Regions from separate parts of the Streptomyces sp. NPDC086989 genome, predicted to be linked through region 2. Evidence: riboswitches for the same ligand, from Rfam matches in the RefSeq annotation. Region 2 holds a riboswitch; each other region holds the start of a gene.
The links. Region 2 has a riboswitch for cobalamin ahead of ACIPK4_RS37755 (aldehyde dehydrogenase family protein). Riboswitches for the same ligand answer to the same signal wherever they lie in the genome.
Positions count from the first base shown of each region.

Region 1: another riboswitch for cobalamin. It lies ahead of ACIPK4_RS04350 (ribonucleoside-diphosphate reductase subunit alpha); the one in region 2 lies ahead of ACIPK4_RS37755 (aldehyde dehydrogenase family protein).
Region 3: another riboswitch for cobalamin. It lies ahead of ACIPK4_RS05550 (energy-coupling factor ABC transporter permease); the one in region 2 lies ahead of ACIPK4_RS37755 (aldehyde dehydrogenase family protein).
Region 4: another riboswitch for cobalamin. It lies ahead of cobN (cobaltochelatase subunit CobN); the one in region 2 lies ahead of ACIPK4_RS37755 (aldehyde dehydrogenase family protein).

Region 1 is NZ_JBIVAL010000002.1:137,125-144,693, forward strand. It holds gene ACIPK4_RS04350 (ribonucleoside-diphosphate reductase subunit alpha) at 1-2,116, opposite strand, end outside; cobalamin riboswitch at 2,256-2,397, opposite strand; gene ACIPK4_RS04355 (GNAT family N-acetyltransferase) at 2,432-2,932, opposite strand; gene ACIPK4_RS04360 (Uma2 family endonuclease) at 3,011-3,601, shown strand; gene ACIPK4_RS04365 (CstA-like transporter-associated (seleno)protein) at 3,656-3,853, opposite strand; gene ACIPK4_RS04370 (carbon starvation CstA family protein) at 3,850-6,003, opposite strand; gene ACIPK4_RS04375 (GntR family transcriptional regulator) at 6,199-6,963, opposite strand; gene ACIPK4_RS04380 (extracellular solute-binding protein) at 7,254-7,569, shown strand, end outside.
Region 2 is NZ_JBIVAL010000029.1:17,688-25,256, reverse strand. It holds gene ACIPK4_RS37770 (hypothetical protein) at 583-915, opposite strand; gene ACIPK4_RS37765 (hypothetical protein) at 2,355-2,498, opposite strand; cobalamin riboswitch at 2,708-2,863, shown strand; partial or broken gene ACIPK4_RS37760 (5-methyltetrahydropteroyltriglutamate--homocysteine S-methyltransferase) at 2,955-4,097, shown strand; partial or broken gene ACIPK4_RS37755 (aldehyde dehydrogenase family protein) at 4,090-4,383, opposite strand; cobalamin riboswitch at 4,575-4,760, opposite strand; gene ACIPK4_RS37750 (cobalamin-binding protein) at 4,809-5,723, shown strand; gene ACIPK4_RS37745 (short-chain fatty acyl-CoA regulator family protein) at 5,733-7,136, opposite strand; gene aceA (isocitrate lyase) at 7,510-7,569, shown strand, end outside.
Region 3 is NZ_JBIVAL010000002.1:393,582-401,150, forward strand. It holds gene ACIPK4_RS05515 (YncE family protein) at 1-885, shown strand, start outside; gene ACIPK4_RS05520 (EF-hand domain-containing protein) at 974-1,186, shown strand; gene ACIPK4_RS05525 (PadR family transcriptional regulator) at 1,309-1,881, opposite strand; gene ACIPK4_RS05530 (hypothetical protein) at 2,185-2,916, shown strand; gene ACIPK4_RS05535 (energy-coupling factor ABC transporter ATP-binding protein) at 2,950-3,801, opposite strand; gene cbiQ (cobalt ECF transporter T component CbiQ) at 3,798-4,547, opposite strand; gene ACIPK4_RS05545 (energy-coupling factor ABC transporter substrate-binding protein) at 4,551-4,913, opposite strand; gene ACIPK4_RS05550 (energy-coupling factor ABC transporter permease) at 4,919-5,614, opposite strand; cobalamin riboswitch at 5,642-5,868, opposite strand; gene ACIPK4_RS05555 (SsgA family sporulation/cell division regulator) at 6,084-6,497, opposite strand; gene ACIPK4_RS05560 (L-serine ammonia-lyase) at 6,771-7,569, opposite strand, start outside.
Region 4 is NZ_JBIVAL010000016.1:41,927-49,495, reverse strand. It holds gene ACIPK4_RS31860 (precorrin-8X methylmutase) at 1-648, opposite strand; gene ACIPK4_RS31865 (precorrin-2 C(20)-methyltransferase) at 1-4, opposite strand, end outside; gene cobG (precorrin-3B synthase) at 645-1,961, opposite strand; cobalamin riboswitch at 2,308-2,445, shown strand; gene cobN (cobaltochelatase subunit CobN) at 2,479-6,090, shown strand; gene ACIPK4_RS31845 (cytochrome P450) at 6,240-7,487, opposite strand; gene ACIPK4_RS31840 (cytochrome P450) at 7,480-7,569, opposite strand, start outside.

The DNA.
Region 1 (7,569 bases), on a different contig from region 2:
GACCGCGCTGCGGGATCTCCCACGCCGTGCGGTACAGCTCGCGCACCTCGGCCGGGATCCAGCCGAAGCCCTGGACCGAACCGCTGGAGTCGCGCAGGGCCTCGCGGGTCTGCGCGTCCCACACGCCGAGCTTCTTGAGCTCCTCCACCAGGTAGCCGTTGACCTGGAGGAACTCGCCCGACAGCGTCTCGCGCTTGAACAGGTTGGAGACCTGCGGCTCGATGCACTCGTACACACCGGCGATCGAGGCGATCGTCGCCGTCGGGGCGATGGCGAGGAGCAGCGAGTTGCGCATGCCGGACTTCGTGACGCGGGCGCGCAGGGCGTCCCAGCGCTCCGGCCAGTTCAGCTCGGTGTCGTAGTGGTCGGGGTGCAGGACACCGCGGGCCGTGCGGGTCTGCTCCCAGGCCGGGAGCGGGCCGCTGCGCTCGGCGAGGTCGCAGGAGGCCTCGTACGCGGCCAGCATGATCCGCTCGGAGAGCTTGGTGGACAGCGCCCTCGCCTCGGGGGAGTCGAACGGCAGCTTCAGCTTGAAGAAGACGTCCTGGAGGCCCATCGCGCCCAGGCCCACCGGGCGCCAGCGGGCGTTGGAGCGGCCGGCCTGCTCGGTCGGGTAGAAGTTGATGTCGACCACGCGGTCGAGGAAGGTCACGGCGGTGCGGACGGTCTCGTCCAGCCGCTCCCAGTCGATGTCACCCGTCTCGGGGAGCACGAAGGCGCCGAGGTTGACCGAGCCGAGGTTGCAGACGGCGGTCTCGCCGTCGTTGGTGACCTCGATGATCTCGGTGCACAGGTTCGAGGAGTGGACGACGGTGCCCGGCTCGGCGGTCTGGTTCGCCGTGCGGTTGGAGGCGTCCTTGAAGGTCATCCAGCCCTGGCCGGTCTGCGCGAGGGTGCGCATCATCCGGCCGTACAGGTCACGCGCGGGCATCGTCTTGCGGGCCAGGCCCTCCGCCTCGGCCTTGCGGTAGGCGGCGTCGAACTCGTCGCCCCACAGGTCGACCAGCTCGGGCACGTCGGCCGGGGAGAACAGCGACCACTCGGAGTCCGCATTGACGCGGCGCATGAACTCGTCCGGCACCCAGTGCGCGAGGTTCAGGTTGTGGGTGCGGCGCTGGTCCTCGCCGGTGTTGTCGCGCAGCTCCAGGAACTCCTCGATGTCCGCGTGCCAGGTCTCCAGGTAGACGGCGGCGGCGCCCTTGCGGCGGCCACCCTGGTTCACGGCGGCGACGGAGGCGTCGAGGGTCTTCAGGAACGGCACGATGCCGTTGGAGTGGCCGTTCGTACCGCGGATCAGCGAACCGCGGGCGCGGATGCGCGAGTACGACAGACCGATGCCGCCGGCGTGCTTCGACAGGCGCGCGACCTGGTGGTAGCGGTCGTAGATCGAGTCGAGCTCGTCCAGCGGGGAGTCCAGCAGGTAGCAGGAGGACATCTGCGGGTGCCGCGTGCCGGAGTTGAACAGCGTGGGGGAGGACGGCAGGTAGTCGAGGCGGCTCATCAGCCGGTACAGCGAGGCCACTTCCTCGACGGCCTGGACGCTGTCGTTCTCGGCGAGACCGCACGCCACGCGCAGCATGAAGTGCTGCGGGGTCTCGATCACCTGACGGGTGATCGGGTGGCGCAGCAGGTAGCGGCTGTGCAGGGTGCGCAGGCCGAAGAAGCCGAAGCGGTCGTCGGCGCCCTCGGCGAGCGTGTGCTCGACCAGCGCGTCCAGGCGGCCCGCGTGCAGCTCCACGAACTCGGCGGTGCGGTCCGCGATCAGGCCCTCGCGGTGACCGACCGCGACGGAGGCGGAGAAGGAGGTGGCCCCCTGGCCGGCGGCCTCCTCGGCGACGGCCAGCGTCAGCAGCCGGGCGGCGAGCCGGGAGTACGCCGGGTCCTCGGAGATCAGACCGGCGGCGGCCTCCGTGGCCAGGGCGCGCAGTTCGGCCTCGTCGGCGGCGGCGCTGCGCCCGCGCAGCGCGGCGGCGGCGACCCGGCCCGGGTCGGTGTCGGGGAGGTCGGCCGTCAGCTCGGTGAGGGTCCGCAGCAGTGCGGCCCCAGGTCCCCCGGTCTCGATTCCGGTGTCGGACGGGTCGGACTCGGCGCGCGGTGCGGAAGGCGCGATGGTCACGGGGGGAGCTCTCCCTCGCTCGGCTCCGGGACACCTGCGGTGCGGGCGCGAGCGGGCGCGTGCGGGCATGACGGGGCAGCACCGCGCGGCGTCCACCGGCCCAACCGCGAGGCCCGGACGTATCGACACCCGGTTCGGTCGAGCCGGGCGCACTGTCGGCAGGTCATCGGACTTGCGGTGACACCAATGGGTGTACTTCATACCGTTGCGGGACAGTTCCGGATTCCCACCGGATTCCCCTGCGACGACAGCGAGGACGAGCATACATGTGGGGGCCGCGTCCTGCGCGACCCCCTAGATGTTGTGTCGGCGTGGCTACAGATCGAGACCGTACGTGAGCAGAGGGAGGCCGGGGACGGGCTCCCAGTCGCGTGCGGGCGTACGGACGAAACCGAGCCGTTCGTAGATCCGGTGGGCGCCGGTCATGTCGTCCGTGGTGGACAGCACGAGGCGCCGCACGCCCTCGATCGCCCGGGCGCGGTCGATGCACGCCCGCACGAGGGCCTCCCCGGCGCCCCGCCCGCGGCCCTCCCGGGCGACCGCCAGCATCCGGAACTCGGCCTCGTCGGCTCCGGCGATGTCGCACAGCGGGCTCCCGGGCGCGGCGAAGGCCACACCGCCGAGGAGCCGGCCGTCGCCCGCCGCGGCGACGAGTATCACCCCGTCGGCCGCCCGCCCCGCCACGTCCCGCAGCCGCGCGAGGTACGGATCGTCCTCGCCGAACGTCAGCAGCCCGTCCCCGAGGTAGGCCTGTGCGGTGATCTCCCCGAGCGTCCCGTACTCCGCCGCCAGCGCTTCCCTGATCACGATGTCCATGCGGTCGAGTGTGCCGGACGGCTGTCGGTGCCCGGCGCTATCGTCGAAGGCAGCACCGTCGAGGAAGGCGAGCGAGGCATGACCGTGATGACAGACCGGCCCCAGATGCTGACCGAAGAGTTCGAGACCGTGGCGCGGATTGCCGCCAGAGAGGTCGAGGGGCTGCGGTTCGAGTTCATCAACGGGAAGCTGGGTGTCAAGGCGGTGCCGGACGGGGGCCACGGGGCGATCATCGAGTGGTTGACGCGGATCTGTATGCAGTCCCGGCCGGAGTTGTGGCTCTTCGCCGAGCAAGGCATCAAGATCCAGCAGTACCGCGGCGGCCGTGCTCGGCCCGACGGTCTCCTGGCGCCGAGCGGCTCCATCGCCGGGCAAGGGGAGTGGGTCGATCCCGAGCCGGCCCTCATGGTCGTGGAGGTGACCTCGTACGACACCGACACCGACACGGACGCGCGCGACCGGCACGAGAAGCCCCGCGGCTACGCGGAGACGGGCATTCCGGTGTACTTGCTGATCGACCGGGACGCCTGCGAGGTCACCGTCCACAGTGAGCCGGACGGCAGCCGTTACGAGAGTGTCCGCACCGTCCCCTTCGGCAAGGACATTGCACTTCCCGAACCCGTCGGCATCGCTCTGCGGACCGAGCCCCTCAAGGACTGGGTGCGCTGACACGCACCACGTGAAGGGCCCTGCCGGATGTCGGCGGGGCCCTTCACTCGCGTCTCAGCAGCAGCCGAACCCCTCCCGGGGATCGGCCTCGCGCGCGTCCGTGCGGGCGCGTTCGAAGGCCCGGCGGGTCAGGACCTCGGCCCCGGGGTCGTGCGAGCGGGCGTGCGCGACGTACCGGTCGTACGCCGCCTCGCCCGAGAACTCCCGTACGAAGTACCTCGCCTTCGCCAGCGCCCCGCGGACGCCGCTCACGCCACCGGCTCCTTCGCGCGGCCGCCGCCCGAGTCCAGGCCGGCGGCGGCGAGCTCGGCCCGCTCCTCGGGCGTCGCGATGAGCCCCGCCGGAGCGATGATCTTCGACTCGGTCCACGGGACCTCGGCCAGGCTGACCGACTCCGGGCTGCGGACCGCCTTGAGGCAGGTCCGCGCCGCGTCCAGGAGCACGATGACGATCAGCGCCGCGAAGAGCGCCGACAGCACGCCGTCGACCGTGGCGTTGGTGACGATGGTGTGCATCTCGCCCGCGTCCTTCGCGGGCGGCAGCACCTTCCCGGCATCGATCCCGGCCTGGTACTTGTCGCGCTGGGCGAAGAACCCGACCTTCACGTCGTCGGAGAACACCTTCTGGTAGCTCGCGGTGAGCGTGACGGCCACGTCCCACGCCAGCGGGACACCGGTCACCCAGGCCCACTTCAGCCGCCCGGACTTGACCAGCAGCGTGGTGCAGACGGCCAGCGCCACCGCGGCGAGGAGCTGGTTCGCGATCCCGAACAGCGGGAACAGCTGGTTGATGCCGCCCAGCGGGTCCTTGACGCCGACCCACAGGAAGTAGCCCCAGCCGCCCACGACCACCGCGCTCGCCAGCCACACGCCCGGCTTCCAGCTGACGTCCTTGAAGGGCTTGTGCAGGTTGCCGAGGGTGTCCTGGAGCATGAACCGGCCGACCCGGGTGCCCGCGTCGAGGGTGGTCAGGATGAACAGGGCCTCGAACATGATCGCGAAGTGGTACCAGAACGCCTTCATCCCGGCGCCGCCGAGCACGGACGAGAAGATCTCCGACATTCCGAGTGCGAAGGTCGGCGCGCCGCCCGTCCGGGACAGCAGGCTGCTCTCCTCCACGTCCTTCGCGGCCTGTGTGAGGAACTCGGGCGAGATGGCGAAGCCGAAGTGGGTGACGGCCTGTGAGGCGGTGTCGACGGTGGTGCCGATGACGCCGGCGGGGGAGTTGACCGCGAAGAACAGGCCGGGCTCGATGATGGTGGCCGCGATGATCGCCATGACGGCGACGAAGGACTCGGTCAGCATGGCGCCGTAGCCGATGACCCGGACCTGGGTCTCCTTCTGGATCATCTTCGGGGTGGTGCCGGAGGAGACCAGCGCGTGGAAGCCGGACAGGGCGCCGCAGGCGATGGTGATGAACACGAACGGGAACATCGACCCGGCGAAGACCGGTCCGTCCCCGCGGGCGGCGAAGTCGGTGACCGCGGGCATCTTCAGGGTCGGCATCGCCAGGACCACGCCCACCGCCATGAGCGCGATGGTCCCCACCTTCATGAAGGTGGACAGGTAGTCGCGGGGCGCGAGGAGCATCCACACCGGCAGCACCGAGGCGATGAAGCCGTAGGCGACCATCCAGAGGACGAGCGTCTCCTTCTCCAGCGTGAAGGTGCTCGCGAACGAGGACTCGGCGACCCAGCCGCCCGCGACGATGGCGAGCAGCAGCAGGGCGACGCCGATGACGGAGATCTCCGTGACCCGGCCCGGGCGCAGCACGCGCAGGTAGAAGCCCATGAAGAGCGCGATCGGGATGGTCATGCCGATGGAGAAGACGCCCCACGGGGAGTGCGCCAGGGCGTTGACGATGACCAGGGCGAGCACCGCGAGCAGGATGATCATGATGGCGAACACGGCGACCAGGGCGGCGGCTCCGCCGACGGGGCCGATCTCGTCCCGGGCCATCTGGCCGAGGGAGCGCCCGTCGCGACGGGTGGAGAAGAAGAGGGTGACCATGTCCTGGACGGCGCCCGCGAAGATGACGCCGGCGACGATCCAGATGGTGCCCGGCAGGTACCCCATCTGCGCGGCGAGCACGGGACCGACGAGCGGGCCGGCGCCGGCGACGGCGGCGAAGTGGTGGCCGAACAGCACCCGGCGGTCGGTGGGGTGGAAGTCGACACCGTTGTCGAGGCGTTCGGCCGGGGTGGCCCGCGTCTTGTCGACCCTCAGGACGCGGTCGGTGATGAAGCGCGCGTAGAAGCGGTAGCCGATGGCGTACGACCCCAGCGCGGCGGCGAGCAGCCACGCGGCCGAGATCTCCTCGCCGCGCGAGAGGGCGAGGATGCCCCAGCCGAGGGCCCCGATGAGACCGACGAGGACCCAGACGGCGACCGACTTGGGGGTCATGCCCCCGGAGCTCCCCGGCGCGGAGGGCGAGTCCGTGCCCGGACTCGCCGCGTCCCGTTCTGTACCTGTTGCTTCCGGTTCCGGCATGATCCTCGTCCCCTCGTTGATCATCTGCATAAGCGCAGGGAATCTACGGGGGCCCGCCCGGTGAACGTAAGCCCCCGTCCGTATAGCGGAACGAGAGTCAACTACGAATCAGACGGCGGGGCGCTGGAGTCGCGCCACGAACTTGTAACGATCGCCGCGGTACACCGAGCGCACCCACTCGACGGGTTCGCCGTCGGCGTCGAGCGAGTGCCGGGAGAGCATCAGCATCGGCAGGCCGACGTCGGTGCCCAGCAGACCCGCCTCGCGCGGGGTGGCCAGGGAGGTCTCGATGGTCTCCTCGGCCTCCGCGAGCCGTACGTCGTACACCTCGGCGAGCGCGGTGTAGAGGGAGGTGTACTTGGCCAGCGAGCGGCGCAGCGCGGGGAACCGCTTGGCCGAGAGGTGCGTGGTCTCGATGGCCATGGGCTCGCCGCTGGCCAGCCGCAGCCGCTCGATGCGCAGCACCCGGCCGCCCGTGGCGATCTTGAGGAGTCCGGCGAGGGTGTCGTCGGCCGTCACGTAGCCGATGTCGAGGAGTTGGGAGGTGGGCTCCAGCCCCTGGGCCCGCATGTCCTCCGTGTACGAGGACAGTTGGAGCGGCTGCGAAACCTTCGGTTTCGCGACAAAGGTGCCTTTGCCCTGGATGCGCTCCAGCCGGCCCTCGACGACCAGCTCCTGGAGTGCCTGGCGCACGGTGGTCCGCGAGGTGTCGAACTCGGCCGCGAGCGTGCGCTCCGGCGGCACCGGCGTGCCGGGGGGCAGTGTCTCGGTCATGTCGAGCAAGTGCCGCTTGAGTCGGTAGTACTTGGGCACGCGCGCCGTGCGAGTGGCTGCCCCGCCCTCCGGCTCCGTGGTCGCCCCTTCGGTGGACATCGCCGCCCGCCTTCCCGACTCCAGTTTCGCTGCCGTCACCGGCTCCTCCGATATGTGCGGTCACATCGTGACACGGGCGGGAGGACAGGCCTCCTCCCTCCCCCAGGTGTCGGTCCGGTAACGGACCGATCACCCGCTCATTAGACCCTTGACACCCCTAAAGGTCTAGGCCAAGCTCCGGTTACTGGTCTAAACCAATATGGATCAGATCCCGGCCCCAGGGCAGTACTTGGTGCATGTCACCGCGGCGGGCGAGGGAAGGTGCAGGCAGCATCCCTGAGGAGGGTGGCGTGAAGCGCAAGCTCATCGCGGCGGTCAGTGTCGCGGGCATGATGGCCGGTGTCGCGGCGTGCGGCAACGGCGGCGACGACAAGGGGAAGACCGACGCGGGCGGCGCCAAGGAGATCACCGTCTGGGTGATGGACGGCTCCGCACCCAAGGCCTGGATCGACGCGGTCAACGCCGAGTTCTCGGCCAAGCACCCGGGTGTCACGGTAAAGGTCGAAGAGCAGCAGTGGAAGGGCATCCAGGAAAAGGTCACCACGGCCCTCTCCGAGAACACCCCGCCGGACGTCCTCGAGCTCGGCAACACCCAGACCGCCGGCT
Region 2 (7,569 bases):
GCCGCTGCGCAGACGGGGGACCAGAGCCTTTGGGCTTGTCGTTTAACGTCCGGCCGCTTCGGCATCGGAGCGGGCGCCGGTGCCGGGCCCCCACGGCCAGCACAAGGCGCTCGTCGCCGGCCCGGGGAGGGCGGGACGCCGCCAGAGCTCGCTGTAACCGGGCGAGTGACTCCGGCTGCGTGCATCGCCTGGCAGGGCGCTGTCGGACTGCGGCCCCGTCGCGGCCCTGGTGGCCAAGGCCGCACCCCGTACTCCCGAACGTACTCCCCGGCCGCAGGCGACGGTCCGGCTGTTCGCGAGCCGCTCCGCGGAGCAGGCATCCGGCGGAGCGAAGCCCACACATGCTGGGCGCGGGACGCGACCCCGCCGCGGGAAGCTCGCGCTGCACATCGACGTTCAGCCTTACCAACCGAGACCAGGACGCCGAACTAGCCCGGCTGCTCGCCCTGGGCTCGGCGCCGGTCGACGTCGGCCAGACCGGGGAGGAGGCCGGCCCGTACTCGCCGACCCGAGAGGAACGAGGTCTGCCCGCTGCGCACGTGGGTAGATCCCGTCTTGCGCCACGCCAGGCGGGGGCCTCGGTCAGCAGGCCCGGACGGAGATCTGGTTGCGCACCTGCGAGGCACGGACGTACTTCCAGCTGCCCGTGTCGTAGATCTGCCCCCAGAACCAGCGCTGCCCCTGGTTGTCCAGCCAGCAGTTCATGGCGAACTTGGTGCCGCTCTTGGACCAGTGGTCTGGTGTGGTGCCGGTGTGCGGCGCACTGTAGATCGCCACCCAGCCGTTGGCGTCGTTCTGCCAGACGTACGAGATTCCGGCCGCCGAGGCGGGGGCCTGCACGGCGGCTGCCCCTGCCACCAGCGCCCCGGCCACCGCGAGCCTGCCGATGGGACGCCCGCGTCGTCGGTTGTTCACGCTGTGCCTCCTCCATGGGACTCCATGTGGACCGTGCCAGGCGAGGCGTGCGGGCGCAGGCGTTCACGCGAAGCGGGGACATACGGCTTCGGAGCAACGATTCTTCCGGGCCACCGGTCCAGAACCCCAGGTAGAGGCCGGGGGGGCTCAGGCAATGGGCGCAGGACGGGGGGTGCGGCCGCTCAGGACGAGGGTGCGGTCCACAAGCGGGACCAAGTCCGGTACGGGCACAACCGAAGGTGCCCTCGCCGCTGTCCGAGCTCTCGACGGCCGCCCGCAGTAAGCCGTGCGCGGCGCGCAGCGCCAGGCCGTCGGCGATGTGGGACTGGCCAGTGGCCCGGGCCTGGTCCCGGTCGTGTACCACCAGCTCGTCGGCGGACACCGCAACGACGACTCCGCCGGGTAGGCCGCTTCCGCCCGCGCAGGACATGCCGGGCCAGGCGCCCGGGTCATGCCAGGCCTCGGTGAGCTCACCGAGGGAGTACCGGGGGCAGAGTCTCTTGCCAGCTGGCAGGAAGGGAGGCCGCGAGGCATCTGGGAAGGTGTCCGTCGCTGGGTCCCGGTACTTACCGGCGCGGTCACGGAAGGCGGAGGCGAAGCCGTTGACGTGCCCCCGAAAGTCGCCAACGATGCAGCGGAGGCAGGGCGTTGAGTCCTCCAGCCGGGCGTCCGAAACGGCTTTCGTGAGGCGTGCCACGATCCGGGCCCGCGGTCCGCGGTCCGCGGTCCGTGCTCGAGCATCGTCAAGCATCGTCCGCGTCCATTCCATGTCTGTCATGTGCTATTCCTCCCGGAAGAAGGTGGTCTGCTGCAGAGAGACCGGCCCGGGACACGGAAATCTTGCAGCCGCCCTTCGGCGACACGGGATGGATCACGATCTGCGTCTGGTCCGCCATAGGCTCCGGCGTGCTTTGGACCACCCGGCATGGCATTCGCTCGCTGCAGCGGCTGAACAGCAGAAGCCAATCCGCCTGCTGGGCGGCCCGACGACAACGCCCGGGTGACGTGCTCTCAGAAAGACCTCCCAGGCCCGGGGTTTGAGCGACGGAAGCGGGGTCAGACGCATACATGTCGGAAGCGCCACCGTGGGGGTTGGGCTTCCGAAGCGGGCCCCGCTCCCGTGACGCCCCTTCCCCCCGGCGTCACGGGGCAGGCCCGCCCGCACAGCGGGCTGCCGCGCGGATCCGTACGGCATCCGGATGCCTTCACTCGGCTACTTCCCCAGCCGGGACCTGGGCGCCCGGAGAACCCCCGGGCGCGTCGCTCAGACCGCCGTCCCCGGGCAACGGACCCGACGGCAGCAGCCCTGCGCATGATCGCGGTTGCCGTCTTGCCGATACCGCTGCGCTTGGCTGGTCCCTGCTCCCGCCTCACGCGGCATCGCCGCCGGGCAGGACACCCGGATCACGCCTCAAACGCGAGCCTTCCGGCGCAGAACCCTAACCGAGGGGGGCGAGCCGCCCCCGGTCCAGCCGGCGCTCGCGCATCGAGTCGTGGTAGTCGGCGGCCTTCTCCCAGTTTCGGTCTGCCCTGCCGGTAGGGGCAGCTCCGGAGGGTCCCAGCTTGACGGTGATCCAGCTCACCCGGCACAGTGCCAGGCCCTCCGGCTCATCGGACCGACGCCAGCGAGCGCCGGATGGGTCCGCTCGTCGGCGCGTTCCCCGGTCTGAGTCTCGCTGGGTGCGTCTCGTTTCGGCGTCCGGATGGTGGAAGCGGGTCGCCGCTGAGCGAGCGTCCGGCCTAGGGTGGCCGGTGCAGCTGGTTCGCCCCGTCCGCCAGGCGGGATGCGTCGTAAGAGGGAACCCGGTGGGAATCCGGGACTGCCCCGCAGCGGTGAGTGGGAACGACCGCCGTCATACGCACTGGGACCGGACAACGGTCCTGGGAAGCGACGGCCAGTAGGTGCCCGCCTGGAGACCGGCAGGTGTGCCCGCGAGTCCGAAGACCTGCCCGTTGCCCGCGCCCGGCCGATGCCGTGTGCGGATATCCCGGTGGCCTCGTGGGCGGGTCGGCGTACACAGCGAGACGGTCGACCGTGCGTGCCGCGCGGGGTGAGACCGTCCGTTTCCGGTACCCCTTCGCGTTCCCGACAGGGCGGGCACCGTGAGCTGAAGAAGGCCATCGAGGGTTACTGGAAGGGCCGCGCCACCGCCGATGCCCTCCGGGAGACCGCGGCCGGCCTGCGCCGATCGAACTGGCAGCAGCTCGCCGAGGCGGCATCCATGAAGTGCCGACCGGCGAATACTCGTACTACGACCACGTGCTGGACACCAGCGTCATGGTCGGCGCCATCCCCGCCCGCCACCGCGAGGCGGTTCGAACGGACGCACTCGACGGCTACTTCGCCATGGCGCGCGGCACGCAGGACGTGGCGCCGCTGGAGATGACCAAGTGGTTCGACACGAACTACCACTACCTGGTGCCCGAGCTCGGCCCGGACACCGTCTTCACCGCGAACTCCGCCAAGCAGGTGGCGGAATTGGGGGAGGCTGTCACGATCGGGTACACGGCCCGCCCGGTCCTCGTCGGTCCGATCACCTACCTGTTGTTGGCCAAGCCGGCTCCCGGCGTGGCAGCGGACTTCGAGCCGCTGACGCTGCTCGATCGGCTGCTCCCGGTCTACGCCCAGGTGCTCGCCGACCTGCGCGCCGCCGGCGCCGAGTGGGTGCAGCTCGACGAGCCCGCCCTCGTCCAGGACCGCACCCCGGCCGACCTGAATGCTGCCGCCCGCGCCTACCGCGACCTCGGCGGCCTCCCGGACCGGCCGAAGCTGCTGGTGGCCTCGTACTTCGGCCGGCTGGGCGAGGCGCTGCCCGTGCTGGCCAAGGCTCCGGTCGAGGGCCTGGCGCTCGACTTCACCGAAGCGGGGGCGGCCAACCTGGACGACCTCGCGGCGGTCGGTGGTCTGCCCGGCAAGAGGCTCGTCGCGGGGGTCGTCAACGGCCGCAACATCTGGATCAACGACTACCAGAAGTCCCTCGCCACCCTGGGCACGCTGCTCGGCCTCGCCGACCGGGTGGACGTCACCGCCTCCTGCTCCCTGCTGCACGTTCCGCTGGACGCCGGCGTCGAGCGCGACCTCGACCCGCAGATCCGTCGATGGCTCGCATTCGCCCGGCAGAAGACACGGGAGATCGCCGTCCTGGCCCGCGGCCTGGCTCAGGGCACGGACACGTCGGCGACCGTCTTGCCGTGCTCGGCCGACAACATCCGGGCCAGGTTTTCCCGCTCGCCCTCGACGAGCTGGAGGAAACGCAGCAGGACGCGGGCCCGGCGCTGGGGGTTCCACTGGCCCCACTCCGCCTGCGCCTCCTCGGCGTTGGCGATCGCCGCCTCGGTGTCGGCGCGCCCGGCCAGCGGTACGCGGGCCTGAACGGTGCCGGTGTTCGGGTCGTACACGTCGGCGAAGAGACCGGAGGTGCCGGTGGTGTGCTTTCCCCCGATGAAAGGGGTGAGTTCACGGACCATGGATGCCTGCTCTCGTCAGGTTGGATCCGGGGATGGCACGGCGAACCGGCGCACGGCACCCGGATGGGAGTGCACCGCTGCGGAAAGCCGTGAGAACTACGAGCGCACGGATGTGGTGTGCGTGCGCTCCGCCGGATCACCAGGGTCGTGGGTACAAACTGGTGCCATGCGTGTCTGCTCCATCCTCGTGGACAACACGGAACATCCGCGGCCGGTATCCTGACTCCCGGATCTCCGCGTGCCGCCCGCCTTCCCGACAGACTTCGTCAGTGGCGTGTGGATGGCAGCACACTCCCCGGTCACAGTGGCGGGACCGTGCCGGTTTTGCACCGGCTTCCCTGCACCGCGGACCTTGTGCCACGAACATATAGTTGGACGTCCTAGTAAATCCAGACCCGCCACTCGAGTGCGCCTACAGTCGGAGCATGCGCATCGTCTCCCTGCTCCCGGCGGCCACGGACATCGTGGCGGACCTCGGGCTCGTCGCCGACCTGGTCGGACGCACCCACGAATGCGACTGGCCGCCGGCCGCGGTGGCCTCCGTACCCGTCGTCACCCGCGCCGAGTTCGACGCGGACGCACTCAGCAGCCGGGAGATCTCCCAGGCCGTCGGCGGCTCTGCGCATTCCGGCTCCTCGCTCTACACCCTGGACACCGAAGCTCTCGCCGCGCTCGCACCGGAGGTCCTGCTCACCCAGGACCTCTGCCAGGTCTGCGCCGTCTCCTACGAGAGCGTCACCCGGGCGGTGCGCGTCATGGACGCCGGGCCTCGGGTCCTGAGCCTGGAGCCGAAGACCCTCGACGACGTGCTGGACTGCCTGGTCGCCGTGGGCGACCTGCTGGGGGTACGGGAGCGGGCCGAGCGGCGCCGCGCCGAGCTGTGGGGCCGGCTCGCCGAGGTGCGGCGCCTTACGGAGGGCCGGCCGAGGCCCCGGGTGGTGGCCATCGAGTGGCTCGACCCGCTGTGGCCCGCCGGCCACTGGGTACCCGAACAGATCGCCGCGGCGGGCGGCGAGCCGCTGCTGGCCGAGCCGGGCGAGCACACCACACCGATGACGTGGGAGGCGGTACGGGCGGCGCGTCCGGAGGTGGTCCTCGTCCTGCCGTGCGGCTTCCCGCCCGAGCGGACCCTGACGGAGCTCGACCTGCTCACCTCGCTACCCGGCTGGGACGAGCTGCCCGCCGTACGCGCGGGGGAGGTGTGGGTCCTGGACGGCCCCGCGTACTTCAACCGGCCGGGCCCCCGCGTGGTCCGCGGCGCCGAGGTGCTCGCCCACGTGCTCCACGGGGTGCGTGCGGGGGACCCGGTGACCGCGGCGGAAGCGCGCCGGCTGGGCTGAGCCTTGTGGTCACCCCCGGTCGTGGGCGACGGGGTAGGGGATGAAGGTGCTGCTGTTCTCGTCGACCGCGAGCGGGCGGCCGAGGGGCGGAACCGCGCGCTGCGGGCAGTCGAGCCGTTCGCAGAGTCGGCACCCCATCCCGATGGGGGTGGCTGCCGAGGCGTTGTCGAGGTCGAGGCCGTCGGAGTACACGAGCCGGGGCGCGTGTCGGATCTCGCAGCCCAGGCCGATCGCGAACGTCTTGCCGGGCTCGCCCCAGCCGCCGCGGTGCCGGGTGACGGCGCGGGCGGTCCACAAGTACCGCTGGCCGTCCGGCATGGAGGCGATCTGTACGTGGATGCGGCCGGGCGCGGCGAAGGCCTCGTAGACGTTCCACAGCGGGCAGGTGCCGCCGGCGCGGGAGAAGTGGAATCCGGTGGCGGACTGTCGCTTGGACATGTTGCCAGCACGGTCGACTCGGACGAAGGAGAAGGGGACCCCGCGCAGCCTGGGGCGTTGGAGGGTGCTGAGGCGGTGGCAGACGGTCTCGTAGCCGATCCCGAAGTGGTCGGTGAGGCGTTCGATGTCGTAGCGGAACTCCTCGGTGGCCTGGTGGAAGGCGCCGTACGGGAGGATCAGCGCGGCGGCGAAGTAGTTTGCGATGCCGATCCGGGCCAGGCGGTGTGCGGGGGAGCCCTGGGAGAAGTCCTCGGCGGCCAGCCGGTCCAGCTCCGCCCCGTACTCCAGCAGGGCGAGCTGGGTGGCCATCCGGAACGCCTGCTGGCCCGGCCGCAGTCGGCCGGACAGGTGCAGGACACGGGTACGGCCGTCGAAGTGGTGGAGGCGGTCCGAGTCGGCGGCGAGGCGGAGTCCGTGGTGCTCGGTGAGGCGGCGCGACAGCACCCGGACGACTTCCCCGGGGCGGATACCGAGCTCCCGGGCGAGGGCCTCGGCGGCGAGGTCGGTGTCATGGAGGTAGTTCTGGCGGCGGTAGAAGAACTCGCGGATCTCCTCGTGCGGTGAACGCGGCGCCGCCGGCCCGCCGTCCCGCCCGTCCGCGGTGTCCGCCAAGCGCTCGGTCAGGAGCTGGCTGCGTCGTCCCAGGTCCAGCAGGACGGCGGCCACGGCTGGCATCCGTGTGGCCAGTTCGGCCAGGTCGGAGGGGGAGACCCGGGCCTCGGCGACCTCGTTCGCGAGGGCCTCGCGCAGGTCGGCGACCAGGCGGCTGGTGTCCCGTTCGGAGAAGAACCCGGGGTCGACGCCGAAGGCCTCGGTCAGCCGCAGCAGAACCGGCACCGTTAGGGGGCGCGAGTCGTGCTCCATCTGGTTCAGGTAGCTCGGCGAGATGCCCAGGACCCGGGCCAACTCGGCCTGGCTCATCCGGCGCTCCTCGCGCAACCGCCGCAGCCGCGCACCCGCGTACGTCTTGCCCACCTGAACTCCTCCGGCTTCGACCGGCTCCAGGTTACGCATGATCCTGCCATTTGCCGCCTTCGCAACCTTGGCAAAACAGGCGCAGAAGATTCGCAGAAGTTGGCATACGTCCCTCATTGATGGCACTGCGTGCCGCTGTCAGAGTCTGTTCTGCGGCCGCCGGACCCCGGCAGTCGAGAGGGACACTCCAGGCACGACTTATGTCCTGACGTCGGCGATCCCGGCAGTCCACACTCGGCTGACCAGCAACATTGCTCAGTTCACCCCGGGACCCGGCGGCCACCACCCCGATACGCGGCACAGAGTGCCATCGACTCGTCGTGATGAACGAGCGCGTTGGCAGACCAAGCGATTCATGGAGACGGTGACGGTCATGGCAGACACGAACACGACGGCGGCGGCCGAGCAGCTCAAGCAGCGGTGGGCCACGGAT
Region 3 (7,569 bases), on a different contig from region 2:
CCGGCGACGTACAAGGTCATCGACACCATCCCGGTCGGCATCCAGCCCCAGCACGTCGTCCCGTCCTGGGACATGAAGACCCTGTGGGTCAACAACAACCGGGGCCACACGCTCACCCCGATCAACCCGGCCACCGGACAGGCGGGCGAGCCCGTCGAGGTGCACGACCCGTACAACCTGTACTTCACGCCGAACGGGAAGTACGCGGTCGTGATGGCCTCCATGGACCGCGAGCTGGTCTTCCGCGACGCCCACACCATGAACCGGGTGAAGACGGTCCCGGTGTCCTGCTTCGGCGTCAACCACGCGGACTTCTCCGCCGACGGCCGCTACTTCATCGTGAGCTGCGAGTTCTCCGGCGAACTCCTCAAGGTCGACACCGAGAGGATGGAGGTCCTCGCCCAGCAGAAGCTGCCCTTCGAGGGTGCGATGCCGCAGGACGTGAAGGTCTCCCCGGACGGCAAGACGTTCTACGTCGCCGACATGATGGCGCACGGCATGTGGGTGCTCAGCGGCGACAAGTTCGACGTCCCCAAGCTGCTGCCCACCGGCAAGGGCACCCACGGCCTGTACGTCAGCCGCGACTCCAGGGAGATGTACATCTCCAACCGCGGCGAGGGCAGCATCTCCGTCTTCGACTTCAGGCAGAACAAGCTGACCAAGAAGTGGCGGCTGCCCGACGGCGGCAGCCCCGACATGGGCGGGGTGTCCGCCGACGGCAAGGTGCTCTGGCTGTCGGGCCGCTACAACTCCGAGGTCTACGCGATCGACACGGTCACCGGGCGGCAGCTCGCCAAGATCCCGGTGGGCGGCGGCCCGCACGGCCTGGCCGTCTACCCGCAGCCCGGCCGCTACTCCCTCGGCCACACCGGCATCTTCCGGTAGTCCCCGCCGCCGGGACCCGCGGCGGGGGCGGGGTCCGGCTGCCGCTACCCTTGGCCGGTCAACAAGCACCGAGAAGGGGTGGATCCCAGTGGCTGACATCGAGAGCGCGCGGGCGACGTTCGGCAAGTTCGACGCGGACGGTGACGGCTTCGTCACGGCGGACGAGTACAGCGCGGCCATGAAGGCGATGGGCGACGCGTACGTCACCGCCGCCGTCGCCGACGCCGTCATCGCCTCCAAGGACACCAACGGCGACGGCCTCATGAGCTTCGACGAGTTCTGGGCCTCCCTGAACAAGTAAGCCCCGCACCCGCCCCGGCCGCTGCCGGGGGAGGGGCCCCAAGCCCCCGCCACGCCCTCCCGCCGGGCGCGGCGGGGGCTTTGTGCTGCCCGCCCACGCCCGGCGGGAGGGGCCGGCCTGGCTCAGGGGGCGGTGTCCCCGGGGGTGCCGCCCGTCGGCCGCGTCATGTCCTCCACCTCGGCCAGGGCCTCCTCCAGCCAGCGCAGCCAGAACGTCTCCAGGCCGATGCCGCCGTGCAGCACCAGACGGCGCAGCCGGTCCTCGTCGGACTCCCGCCCCGGCGGGAAGTCCTTCTCCTCGATGGCCTCGTAGACGGCCAGCTGCCGGCGGTGCAGGTCCAGATGGCGCCGCAGCTCCCCGGCCAGCCCGTGCGGGCCCACCACGGCGGCCGCCCGGATCCGCAGCAGCAGCGGATCCCGGATGGCCTTCGGGTCCTGGCTCTCGCCGACCCATCGCGCGAGCTCCGCGCTGCCCGCCGCGAGCACCTCGTACTGCTTCTTCTGCCCCCGGACGGGCACCTCGCTGGGCAGTGCCCGGATCAGCCCGGCCTCCTCCAGCCGGCCCAGCTCGCGGTAGATCTGCTGGTGCGTCGCGGACCAGAAGTACCCGATCGACTTGTCGAACCGCCGCGTCAGCTCCAGCCCCGACGAGGGCTTCTCCAGCAGGGCGGTGAGGATGGCGTGCGGCAGCGACATGCGGCCATCCTAGGGAGCCGGCCGGCGGCGGCCCGCCGGGAGCGGCCCCGGCGGGTGGGCACGGCGGGTGGGCACGGAGGGTGGGCTCCGACTCCGGGGAACGCATAGCACAAGCCGGACATTGGGGTGCGGGTTTCACCAAACATTTCCCATCGCCCGGCAAAGAGTTCGCCGGACCCTTGCCGTGCCGGTGGCGGCCCGATGTGATGCGCGAGTCCCGTCGCTGAACGGGACGTTCCGCTTATTCGTGCGGCCCGGACGACCGGGCCGCACGGCATCCGAACATCGAGGTCGAGCCACACCGTGCGTCAGACATCCCCCGTCGTCAGCCTTCTCGCCGTCGCGGCGCTTCCGCTCGCGCTGACCGCCTGCTCCTCTCCCGCGCCGAAGAGCGCCGCGCCGGGCCCGGCCTCCGCTTCCGCCGCCGCGGCCGCGGCCGCGCCGTCGGCCGACCCTAACAAGGGCCTGCTGACCGGGAAGCAGCTCAAGGCCGCGCTCGCGCCCGCCTCGTTCTTCGCGCCCGGCTTCACCGCCGACCCCGCGGACGCGCGCGACACCGGCACCACGTACCGGCTGCCGGCCACCGCCGACGTGCCCCAGCCCGACTGCACCAAGCTCGGCGGCACGTCGTGGACGGACATCACCGGGATCAGCGGCGTGTCGTTCGCCCAGGACGCGTACGTCAACAAGAACTCCTCCGAGGAGTTCGCCCAGGAGATCGACGTCTACCGCGACACCACCGCGACGACCGTGCTCGACGCGCTCGGCCAGATCTCCAAGGCCTGCCCGAGCTACTCCGACGAGGCGACCCACAGCACGGTGACGGTCACCGAGAAGCCCCTGACCGGCATCGGTGACGGCGCGTGGGCCATCACCGAGACCAGCCCCGCCTGGCAGGGCGGCACCACGCTCGTGGCCGCTCGGGTCGGCACCTCGGTGGTGACCGTCCTGGTCAGCAGCAGCTCCGACAAGGGCCTGACCGGTGCGACCAAGCTGACGAACCAGCTGGTGGGAGCCCTCAAGGGCAAGGCCTGACGACGGCCGCCCCGCCCGGGGCCGCCCCTCGGATCAGGCCGGGCCCGATCCGAGGGGCAGGCCCCGGGCCCATTCGGCGAGGGCTTGCGGGGTCTTCGGGCCGGGGGCGGCGGCCGGCAGGAGGCCGTGCGAGCGCAGGAACGCCGTCACCGCCGGGGACCATGCCTGGCGCAGGCCCGCCGCTGCCAGCAGCTCCGGGTCCGACAGCAGGGCCTGCGCCGGCCCGGTGCGGATGCCCGACGGGGTCAGGACCGCCGCGTCGTCGGCCCAGCGGACCGCCAGGTCGACGTCGTGCGTCGCCATCACCACCGTCGTGCCGGCCGAGCGCAGCCCCGCCAGGACGTCCAGCAGGCGTTCCTGCCCGTCCGGGTCCAGACCCGCCGTCGGCTCGTCCAGGATCAGCACCCGCGGAGCCATCGCCACCGCGCCCGCGATCGCCGCGCGCTTGCGCTGCCCGTACGAGAGCAGGTGCGTCGGGCGGTCCCGCAGCGCCGTGATGTCCAGTGCGGCGAGTGCCGCGTCCACCCGCTCCCGCACCTCCGCGGCGGGCAGCCCGAGGTTCATCGGCCCGAACGACACGTCCTGTTCCACCGACGCCGCGAACAGCTGGTCGTCCGGGTCCTGGACCACCAGCTGCACCGCCGTCCGCAGCCGGGTCAGCCCCGCCCGGTCGTACGAGACCGCCGCGCCGTCGAGGCGCAGCGCCCCCGAGCCCGGCCGCAGGCCACCGCTCAGCAGCCGCATCAGCGTGGTCTTGCCGCTGCCGTTGCGGCCCAGCAGGACCAGCGCCCGGTCCGGCGCGATGGCGAAGTCCACGCCGGACAGGACCGCCGGGCCGTCCTCGTACGCGTAGCCCGCGCCGGCCAGTTCCACCAACGGGTTCACAGGTACAGCCCCTTCAGGGTGAGAGTCAGGGTGATCAGGGCCGCCAGCAGCGCCCCCGACGCCGCCACGAACCGCCACGACAGGGCCGCCTCGGGCACGAGGACCCGCAGGGCGCCGTCGTAGCCGCGCCCGGCCAGGCCCACCTGGAGCCGCGCCGCACGATCGAAGGCCCGTACGAACGAGGTCGCGGCGAGCCCGGCCAGCGAACGCCACACCGCGGCCCGCCCGGCCTGGCCCAGACGGGCCGCCTGGGCGCGCCGTACCTGCGCCATGGAATCCAGCAGCAGGAAGCCGATCCGGTACATGACCAGGGCCACGTCCACCACCGGCGCAGGCACCCCGGCCCGGACGAGCCTCGGCAGGACGTCCGAGACCGGGGTGGTGAACGCGAACAGCAGCACGCCGAGCGAAGCCGCCGAGGTCCGCAGCAGCAGCTCCGCGGCCTGCCGGGGGCCGTCGGGCGCGAGCGAGACGAACCCGGCCGGCCCGCCGACGGAGACCAGCAGGGGCAGCGCCCCGGTGAAGCAGAAGCCCAGCGGGATCCGGAACGCCCGCCACAGCTGCCGCCCGGCCACACCGGCCGGGCCGAGGAGCACGGCGAGCGTCGCCGCGGCGACCAGCGGCCCGCCGGGCCAGGGCGGCAGGCACACGGCGGTGACCGTCAGCCCGAGCCCCAGCAGGGCCTTCTCCAGCGGATGGCGGCGGCGCCAGCGGCTGCCGTGCGCCGCCACGTCGATCGGGAGCACCGCCTACGACTCCGCGGCGGCGCGGTCGGCGGCGGTGGCGGAGGGGTCGGCGCCGGCAGCAGTCGCCGCGGCCGCGCCCTGCCGGCGGCCCTTGCGGACGCCGAAGTAGTACGCGAGCACGCCCGCGCCGAGTGCCGCCTGGAGGGCGAACAGCGCCGACTCCACCTCCCCGGAGGGGGGTTCGTACAGCGGCGAGAACCACGGCTCGTAGTCCGGCTTCAGTTCGGTGATCGCCGCCTCCGCCTGGGCGTCGGCGCCCGCGAACGGCTCCTCCTTGCCCTCGCCCAGGCCCAGCGCGAGCGGGAGCACGGCCAGGGCCGCCACCAGGAGCAGCAACAGGCCGTTGATCTTCGTGTTCCGGTTCATGGCCATCAGAGCGCCGCCGCCTTCCGCTCGCCGCGGCCGACCGGCTTCGCGACGCCCAGCCGGACCAGGTCCGACGTGCTGGACTGCATCAGCAGCCGCATCACGAGCACCGTCAGCAGACCCTCGCTGACCGCGAGCGGCACCTGCGTCACCGCGAAGATGCCCCCGAACTTCGCGAGCGCTCCGAGGAACCCGCTGCCCGGGTCCGGGAACGCCAGCGCCAGCTGAACGGAGGTCACGCAGTAGGTGACCAGGTCGGCGAAGAAGGCGCCGAAGAAGACGGTCACCATCACCGGGACGTCGAAGCGCTTCAGCAGCAGGTAGACCCCGTACCCGGCCCAGGGGCCGGCGATCGCCATCGAGAAGACGTTCGCGCCCAGGGTGGTGAGCCCGCCGTGCGCGAGCAACAGGGCCTGGAAGAGCAGGGTGATGGTGCCGAGCACCGCCATGATCGGCGGCCGGAACAGGATCGCGCCGAGCCCGGTCCCGGTGGGGTGTGAGCAACTGCCCGTCACCGACGGGATCTTCAGCGCCGACAGGACGAACGTGAACGCCCCGGACGCCCCGAGCAGCAGCGTGCTCTCCGGGTTGGCCTTCACCTCACGGGTGAGGGCGCGGACACCGTGGACGACGAACGGAGCGGACGCGGCGCCCCAGGCGACCGCGTGCAAGGGGGGCAGGAACCCCTCGGCTATATGCATGACTGGGAGACCTCTCCAGCACCTCGTGGATGGACAACGCGCCCCGGCCGGTCTCCTGGCTCACGGGTGCTGACGCCCTGGCTCCGCCTTCCCGGGCGGTGCGGAACCTTTCCGCGCCGCCCAGTGGCTTCCCGTTGGGGGGCACCTCCCGGACGGAGTCTGGGGGAGAGTGGAGCCGGACTTCCCGTTCACAGTGGCGAGGGCCGCACCGGTTCTGCACCGGTTTCCCGAACACCAAGGCCCGTTGACCCTAGTCGGACGGACGGACCGGTACCAACCCGGTCCGAACGGGTGCGGTCCGCGGCGGCCGGCTCCGAACGGGTGCGGCCCGGTGCGGCGCCACCCGCGGGCGCCCAGGCCGGCGGCGTGGCCGCCGACTACCGGGCCTGCCCGCCCCCACCTCACCGGCGCGCGTCAGCACGAACCGCTCGGGCGCGTGCGCGGCGGCCGAGGCCCCCTCGCGCGGGACCTACCGGGGCAGGAGGGTGCTCAGCTCGGTGTCGAGGTCGTAGTGCCGCTGTTCCTCGCCCCGCGGCACCAGGTCGACCAGCCGTCGGCACAGTGCGCGTACGTCCCGCGCCCGGGCGGACACCACGCAGCTCTGCACCCCGTTGCTGAAGGCGAGCAGGACGCGCGGCTCGCGGCCCCGCCACTGCGGCCACACCCGGACGTCCCCCTCGCCCGTCCCGCGGGTCTCCCCGTCCAGCAGCAGGTCCCGGGAGAACACCCAGTGCGCCAGCTGGACCCCGGCGCCCCGGAAGTCGAGCACCAGCTCGTAGGGCCGGTCGCGGCGGTACGTGAAGGCCCCGTGCACCGGTATGGGCTCCGGGGAGGCCTCCAGCCGGAGCGGGAGGACGCGGTACTCGATGCCGTGGTCGTCCATGCGCTGCGCCTCTCTGTCGTGTCTCGTCCCGCCTGCCCGCGGCTCCCCCGGGCAAGCTAGCCCACCGTCCGGCCGCCCCCCGTGGGCCGAAGGTCCCGACTCCGCGGGCCGCTGGACCCGTTGTGTCACAGGAACGCGGAGCGGCCCGCCCTCCGGGGGGAGGGCGGGCCGCAGGGTCACCGGTCCGTCACGGGACGGGGTCGGGCAGGAGCGAGCCGCGGGAAGGGGCCCGACGCGGTGCGTGGGACCCCTTGCGGCGTCAGCGGCGCCGGGTCAGCACTCGATGACGTTCACGGCCAGGCCGCCGCGGGCGGTCTCCTTGTACTTGATCTTCATGTCGGCGCCCGTCTCCTTCATGGTCTTGATGACCTTGTCGAGGGACACCTTGTGCGTGCCGTCGCCGCGCATCGCCATCTTGGCCGCCGTGACGGCCTTGACCGCCGCCATGCCGTTGCGCTCGATGCACGGGATCTGGACCAGGCCGCCGACCGGGTCGCAGGTCAGGCCCAGATTGTGCTCCATGCCGATCTCGGCCGCGTTCTCCACCTGCTCCGGGGTGCCGCCCAGGACCTCGGCGAGGGCGCCCGCCGCCATCGAGCAGGCCGAGCCGACCTCGCCCTGGCAGCCGACCTCGGCGCCGGAGATCGAGGCGTTCTCCTTGAAGAGCATGCCGATCGCGCCCGCCGCGAGGAGGAAGCGGACCACGCCGTCCTCGTCCGCGCCCGGCACGAAGTTCATGTAGTAGTGCAGGACGGCCGGCAGGACGCCCGCGGCGCCGTTGGTGGGCGCGGTGACGACGCGGCCGCCCGCCGCGTTCTCCTCGTTGACCGCCATCGCGTAGATCGTCGTCCACTCGCTGCGGTGCATCATCGGGTCGCCCTCGGTGCGCAGCTGGCGCGCCGTGGACGCCGCCCGGCGCTTGACCCGCAGACCGCCCGGGAGGATGCCCTCGCGGGACATGCCGCGCGAGACGCACGCCTGCATGACGCGCCAGATCTCCAGCAGGCCCTCGCGGATCTCCTCCTCGGTGCGCCAGGCCTTCTCGTTCTCCAGCATCAGGGAGGAGATCGAC
Region 4 (7,569 bases), on a different contig from region 2:
TCATTCTTCCTCGCTCGCGATCGCGTTGACGGCGGCGGCGGCGATGGCACTGCCACCGCGCCGGCCGCGCACGATCAGGTGGTCGAGCCCGGAGGCGTGGGCGGCGAGCGCGTCCTTGGACTCGGCGGCGCCGATGAAGCCGACCGGGACACCGATGACGGCGGCGGGCCGCGGGGCACCCTCCTCGATCATCTCCAGCAGCCGGAACAGGGCGGTCGGCGCGTTGCCGACGGCGATCACGGAACCCTCCAGCAGGCCGCGGTCGCGCCAGACCTCGAGGGCGGCGGCGCTGCGGGTGGTGCCCATCTTCGCGGCGAGGGCCGGTACGGCCGGATCGGAGAGGGTGCAGATCACCTCGTTGTCGGCGGGCAGCCGCTTGCGGGTGACGCCGCTGGCGACCATCTGCACGTCGCAGAGGATCGGCGCGCCCGCGGTCAGCGCGGCACGCGCGCGGAGCACGACGTCCGGGGTGTAGCCGAGGTCCTGGGGCAGGTCGGTCATTCCGCAGGCGTGAATCATGCGCACCGCGACCTGGGCGACGGAGGCGGGCAGCCCGGAGAGGTCCGCCTCGGCGCGGATCGTGGCAAAGGACTGGCGGTAGATCGCCGCGCCGTCCTTCTCGTACTCGAACACTGTGTACTCGCTCATTTCTTCGCTGCGTCGTGGGAGGTGGTGCGGCGTGCGTCCGCGAGGGCCGCGGGAAGTTCGGAGGTGCTCAGGCCGCGGCGCGTGGTGCCGCCGTCCGCGGTGAGGTCGTACCCGGCGGAGGTCGCGACCACGTCCACCCATGCGGTGCCGCGGGGGTGTCCGCAGCGGCGTTCGCAGCCGGACCAGTGCACGGGCAGCTGGTGCTGCGGGCCGGTGGCCCGTACTGCGACGACGGTGTGCGCGTCGGCGCGGACGTCCGCGCGGGACTTCGCGCAACCGGGGCGGCCCGTACAGGCGGTGACGGACCGCCAGGGGTCGTCGGGGGCGGTGATCAGCCCGGCCTCCGCGAGGCCGGCGAGTTCCTGCACGGCGGTGCGGGCGGGCAGGCCGGGGACGATGACACCGCGCCAGGGCGTGAGGCGGACCCGGCCGGTGAGGCCGGCCAGGCGGCGCCACTGCGCGGTGGTCAGCCGGCCGAGCGGGGCCGACACGCTGAGCGCGGTGCTGCCGTCGGGGCCCTCGACCAGGCCGGGCCCGGGCGCCGGCCCGTGCGGGGCGGCGGCATCCCGTACGGGGGTGGCCGCGATCCCGGCGGCGCCCAGCCGGTCCGCCAACGCGGCGGACTCCAGGGCGTGTTCGGCGGGCAGTTCGGCGACCCGCCAGGCGCGGGTGCCCGCTTCGAGGGCCGCGTCGAGGAAGTACGCGGCGGCTTCGAGGGCGGCCCGGGGCGCGTCGGCGGCGGCCACGAGCAGCGCGTCGGCCGGGTCGGCCGTCCACAGCAGGGCCCGGCCCCCGTCACGGGCGGCCAGGCTGACATCGGCGGCGAGCGAGGTCACGTCGCCGCGGCCGTCGTCGAGGGCGAACAGGAACCGTCCGGAGAGCCCCGCCGCGGGCGCGCTCGCGCAGAGCAGCCGGTCCAGCTCCGCGACCCAGGGGGCCACGTCGGGCAGCCCGCGCCCGTCCAGGCCGGTCAGCGGCGAGGCGACGATGTTGCGGACCCGCTCGTGGGTGGGCGCGGGCAGCAGACCGGCACGGACGAGCACGTCCTGCAGCTCGCCGCCGCAGCCCGCACCGAGCCCGCGCAGTTGGGCGTTGCCGCGCGAGGTGAGGTCGACGTGTCCGTCGCCGAGCCGGTCGGCGGCATCCGCCAGCAGCAGGGCCGCGTCCTCGTCGAGCAGCCCGCCGGGGATCCGCACGCGCGCGAGGAACCCGTCGTCCGCCGCGTGGAGCCGCAGCGCACCGGGACAGGCGTCACCGCGGTCACGTATGACGGGTTCGTCCCGCGATGCGGCGGAAGGGGGCTGGGGCGGCATGGCGGCGAGCATACCCACGATTCCCCCGCCCCGGCCTGTGGCCGTCACCACCCCGCCGACCTGCCGGGACGGCACGGCGCCGGCAAGGCGTGCACGAACTGCCGATACGGCCCCGGCACACGGCGCCGGCATCCGGCGCCCGGCGCAACGCGCCGCCGGGCAGCGGCCCGCGCCGGCGCGGGCACTGCCGCGGTGCGGGGCGCCGGGCGTCGGCGGTGCGGAGTGCCGGGCGCCCGGCGGCGCGTGGTGCCGACGGCGGCGCGGAGTGCCGGCATCCGGCGGTCCGGCGCGAGGGGCCGGTGTGTCCCGGGCCGGGCACCCCCACTCCCGGCCTGGGGGAACGGCCCCTAAGATGACCAGCGGCGGAGCCACGTGGCCCCGCCGGGAGGAAGCCCGGTGCGAATCCGGCGCGGTCCCGCCACTGTGAATCCTGCGGAGCAACCCGTCGGGTGAGTCAGGAACTCCCGCTGTTCTCACTGCCCGGGGCGCGGAAACCCCGAGGAAGGCCTGCCGCCGCATGATCCTGCTGCTGTCGACGTCCGACACCGATCTGCTCAGCGCCCGCGCCGCCGCGGACGGCCCCGTGCCGTACCGGTTCGCGAACCCCTCCCGCCTTCCCCTCGACGACCTCCCCGCCCTGCTCGACGGCGTCGACCTGGTCGTCGTACGCCTCCTCGGCGGACTGCGCGCCTGGCAGGACGGGCTCGACCTGCTCCTGTCTCCCGAGCAGACCCGTCCGGTGGTGGTCCTCACCGGCGAACAGGCCCCGGACGCCCAGCTGATGGAGGCCTCCACGGTCCCGATCGGCATCGCCGCCGAGGCGCACGCCTACCTCGCCCACGGCGGCCCCGCCAACCTGGACCAGCTGGCCCGGTTCCTCTCCGACACCGTGCTGCTCACCGGCCACGGCTTCGAGCCGCCCGCCGCCGCGCCGACCTGGGGTCCGCTGGAGCGCACCCCCGTACGCCCGTACGGTCCGCGGATCGCCGTGCTGTACTACCGCGCCCACCAGATGAGCGGCAACACCGCGTTCGTGCACGCCCTGTGCGACGCGATCGTGGAGACCGGCGGCACGCCCGTACCGCTGTACGTGTCCTCCCTGCGCACTCCGGAGCCGGAGCTGCTCGCCGAGCTGGAGTCGGCGGACGCGATCGTCACCACGGTCCTCGCGGCCGGTGGCACCAAGCCCGCCACCGCCTCGGCGGGCGGCGACGACGAGTCCTGGGACGCGGGCGCGCTGGCCGCGCTCGGCGTGCCGATCCTCCAGGCCCTGTGCCTGACCGGTTCGCGCAGCGCCTGGGAGGAGAACGACGAGGGCCTCTCCCCGCTCGACGCCGCGACGCAGGTCGCCGTCCCCGAGTTCGACGGCCGTCTGATCACCGTCCCGTTCTCCTTCAAGGAGCTCGACGAGGACGGCCTGCCCGCGTACGTGGCCGACCCCGAGCGGGCCGCCCGCGTCGCCGGCATCGCCGTCCGGCACGCCCGGCTGCGGCACATCGAGCGCCGCGACAAGAAGATCGCGCTCGTCCTGTCCGCGTACCCCACCAAGCACTCCCGCATCGGCAACGCGGTCGGCCTCGACACCCCGGCCAGCGCCGTGGAGCTGCTGCGCACCCTCATCGCGGGCGGCTACGACTTCGGCCCCGTCGAGGACATCCCGGGCCTGGTCTCCGGTGACGGCGACGAGCTGATCCGCGCCCTGATCGAGGCCGGCGGCCACGACCAGGACTGGCTGACCGAGGAGCAGCTGGCCCGCAACCCGGTCCGCATCCCGGCCGCCGACTACAAGCGGTGGTACGCGCAGCTCCCGGCCGAGCTGCGCGAGAGCGTCGAGGAGCACTGGGGCGAGGCCCCGGGCAACATGTTCGTGGACCGCTCGGCGAACCCGGAGGGCGACATCGTCCTCGCGGCGCTGCGCCGCGGCAACCTGCTCATCCTGATCCAGCCGCCGCGCGGCTTCGGCGAGAACCCGATCGCGATCTACCACGACCCGGACCTGCCGCCCTCGCACCACTACCTGGCCGCGTACCGCTGGATCCAGGCGAGCGCGCAGGACGGCGGCTTCGGCGCCGACGCGATGATCCACCTGGGCAAGCACGGCAACCTGGAGTGGCTGCCCGGCAAGAACGCCGGCCTGTCGGCGGCCTGCGCGCCCGACGCCGCCCTCGGCGACCTCCCCCTGATCTACCCGTTCCTGGTCAACGACCCGGGCGAGGGCACCCAGGCCAAGCGCCGCGTGCACGCCACCCTGGTCGACCACCTGGTGCCCCCGATGGCGCGCGCGGAGTCGTACGGCGACATCGCCCGCCTGGAGCAGCACCTCGACGAGTACGCGCAGATCTCCGCGATGGACCCGGCGAAGCTGCCGGCGATCCGCGCCCAGATCTGGACGCTGATCCAGGCGGCGAAGCTGGACCACGACCTGGGTCTGGAGGAGCGCCCGGACGACGACGGCTTCGACGACTTCCTGCTGCACGTCGACGGCTGGCTGTGCGAGGTCAAGGACGCGCAGATCCGCGACGGCCTGCACGTCCTGGGCGGCGCCCCGACCGGCGCCGCCCGGGTCAACCTGGTCCTGGCGATCCTGCGCGCCCGGCAGATCTGGGGCGGTACGACGGCCCTGCCCGGCCTGCGCGAGGCGCTCGGCCTCGACGAGTCAGCGGCGACCCGTACGACCGCCGACGAGGCGGAGGAGACGGCCCGCGCCCTCGTGCAGGCGATGGAGGATGCGAACTGGGCGCCGGAGGCGGTGGCTTCGGTCGCCGCCGCACACTCGGCGGACGTGGCGGCCGTCCTGGAGTTCGCGGCCCGCGAGGTGGTCCCGCGGCTGGCCGGCACGACCGACGAGATCGCCCACGTGGTGAGCGCCCTCGACGGCGCCTTCGTGCCGGCGGGCCCGTCCGGGTCGCCACTGCGCGGCCTGGTGAACGTGCTGCCGACCGGCCGGAACTTCTACTCGGTGGACCCGAAGGCCGTCCCCTCCCGCCTCGCGTGGGAGACCGGGCAGGCGCTCGCCGACTCCCTGCTGAACCGGTACCGAACGGACAACGGCGAGTGGCCCGCCTCGGTCGGCCTGTCCCTGTGGGGCACCAGCGCGATGCGCACCTCGGGCGACGACGTCGCCGAGGCGCTGGCGCTGCTCGGCGTCCGCCCCGTCTGGGACGAGGCCTCGCGCCGCGTCACCGGCCTGGAGCCGATCCCGCTGGAGGAGCTGGGCCGCCCGCGCATCGACGTCACGCTGCGCATCTCGGGCTTCTTCCGGGACGCCTTCCCCCACGTCATCGGCCTGCTCGACGACGCGGTCCGGCTGGCGGCCTCCCTGGACGAGCCCGCCGACCAGAACTTCATCCGGGCCCACGCCCAGGCGGACCTGGCCGAGCACGGTGACGAGCGCCGCGCGACGACCCGTATCTTCGGCTCGCGCCCGGGCACGTACGGCGCCGGCATCCTCCAGCTGATCGACTCCCGCGACTGGCGTACGGACGCCGACCTGGCGGAGGTCTACACGGTCTGGGGCGGTTACGCGTACGGCCGCGGCCTGGAGGGCCGGGCGGCGCGCGCCGAGATGGAGACGGCGTACAAGCGGATCACGGTGGCCGCGAAGAACACGGACACCCGCGAGCACGACATCGCCGACTCGGACGACTACTTCCAGTACCACGGCGGCATGGTGGCGACGGTCCGTGCGCTGCGGGGCACGGCCCCGGAGGCGTACATCGGTGACTCCACCCGCCCCGAGACCGTCAAGACCCGCACCCTGGTGGAGGAGACGTCCCGCGTCTTCCGTGCCCGTGTGGTGAACCCGAAGTGGATCGAGGCGATGCGCCGCCACGGCTACAAGGGCGCCTTCGAGCTGGCGGCGACGGTGGACTACCTCTTCGGCTACGACGCGACGACGGGCGTGGTCGCGGACTGGATGTACGACAAGCTGACCGAGACGTACGTACTGGACCCGGAGAACCGCGCGTTCCTGGAGGAGGCCAACCCCTGGGCCCTGCACGGCATCGCGGAGCGGCTGCTGGAGGCCGAGTCGCGCGGCATGTGGGAGAAGCCGGACCCGCAGGTCCTCGAAGCGCTGCGCCAGGTGTACCTGGACACGGAGGGCAACCTGGAGGGCGAAGCGGAGTAGCCCGCTCCGCGCCTGTCGTCCCTGACGGGGGAGCCGCCCTCCTCGCCCTCCCCTGCCGGGGCGCGGAAGGCGGCTTCCCGGCTCTCGGGGGGCTCGGCCCTCAGCCCGTGAGCCCCTTAGCCCCGCGAGCCCCTCAGCCCATGAGCCTCTCAGCGCAGCCGTACGGGCAGGCTGAGCAGGCCGCGGTGGCGGGGGTTTGACTGCCACCTCGCCCCGTGCGTCTCGTGCAGCCGCAGGCGGGGGAAGCGCTCGATGATCCCGGTGAGGGCGATCTCGCCCTGGAGACGGGCGAGCGGCGCCCCGAGGCAGTGGTGGATGCCGTGGCCGAAGGCGAGGTGGCGGCCCGCGTCGGCCCGGCCTATGTCGAACCGGTCGGGGTCGGCGAAGACGGCCGGGTCTCGGTCGGCGCCGAGCAGCGAGATCTGGACGAAGTCGCCCTCGCGGACGGTCACTCCGCCCACGGTGATGGGTTCGGTGGCGTAGCGCAGGGATGCGAGGCCGGACGGGGACTCGTAGCGCAGGACCTCCTCGACCGCGCCGTGTATCCGGGTCGGGTCGGCGCGCAGCGCGGCCAGCTGGTCCGGGTGGGTGAGCAGGGCGTGGATGCCGTTCGCGACGAGGTTGACCGTGGTCTGGTGGCCCGCGACGACGAGGAGGAAGGACATCGAGGTGATCTCGTCCTCGGTCAGGGCGTCGCCGTCGCCGTCCCCGTCGCCGTCCTCGTCGTCACCGGCGGTGAGCAGGGCGGACAGCAGCCCTTCGCCGTCCGGGTTCTCGCGTTTGAGGGCGATGAGGGCCCGCAGGTAGGACGCCATGCTCTCCGCGGTGAAGACGGAGACCTCGCCGTCGCCCTGGCCGCCGTCGAGGGTGTTGCCCCGTACCTGGAGGATCTCGTGGTCCGCGTCGGTGGCGCCGAACAGCTCGAAGGCGACGGCGACCGGCAGCGGGAGGGCGAATTCGGAGATCAGCTCCGCCTCGTCCCTGCCGTCGAGGGCGTCGAGCAGTCCGGTGACGAACTGCTCGACCATGGGGCGCAGGCTCGCGGTGCGGCGGGCGGTGAAGGCCTTCTGGACGAGCCTGCGCAGCCGGGTGTGGTCGGGCGGGTCGGCGTTGAGCATGTGCGAGAACATCGCCGCTCCGGGCCCCTCGGTGAGCCCGACGTGGCGGCCGAACCGCTGGGCCGCCCGGTTCTTCGACAGGCGGGGGTCGGCCAGCAGGGCCTTGGCCTGCGCGTGCCCGGTGACGACCCAGCCCTCGACGGCGGCGGGGCCGGGGTAGCGGACGTAGCGGATGCCGCCGTCGCGCCGCCAGTCGCCGTAGATCTCGTGGGCGTGGTCCTGCCAGTCGGCGTCCGGTACTTCCACGTGCTTCGGGTGGGGGGCCCTGCGCTCACGCATGCCGCACCCGGTTCCTGGGGCCGATGTGGACGGTCTTCACCCCGAGCAGACCGACAAGGGGCACTTCGGCGGTGCGCTGGCC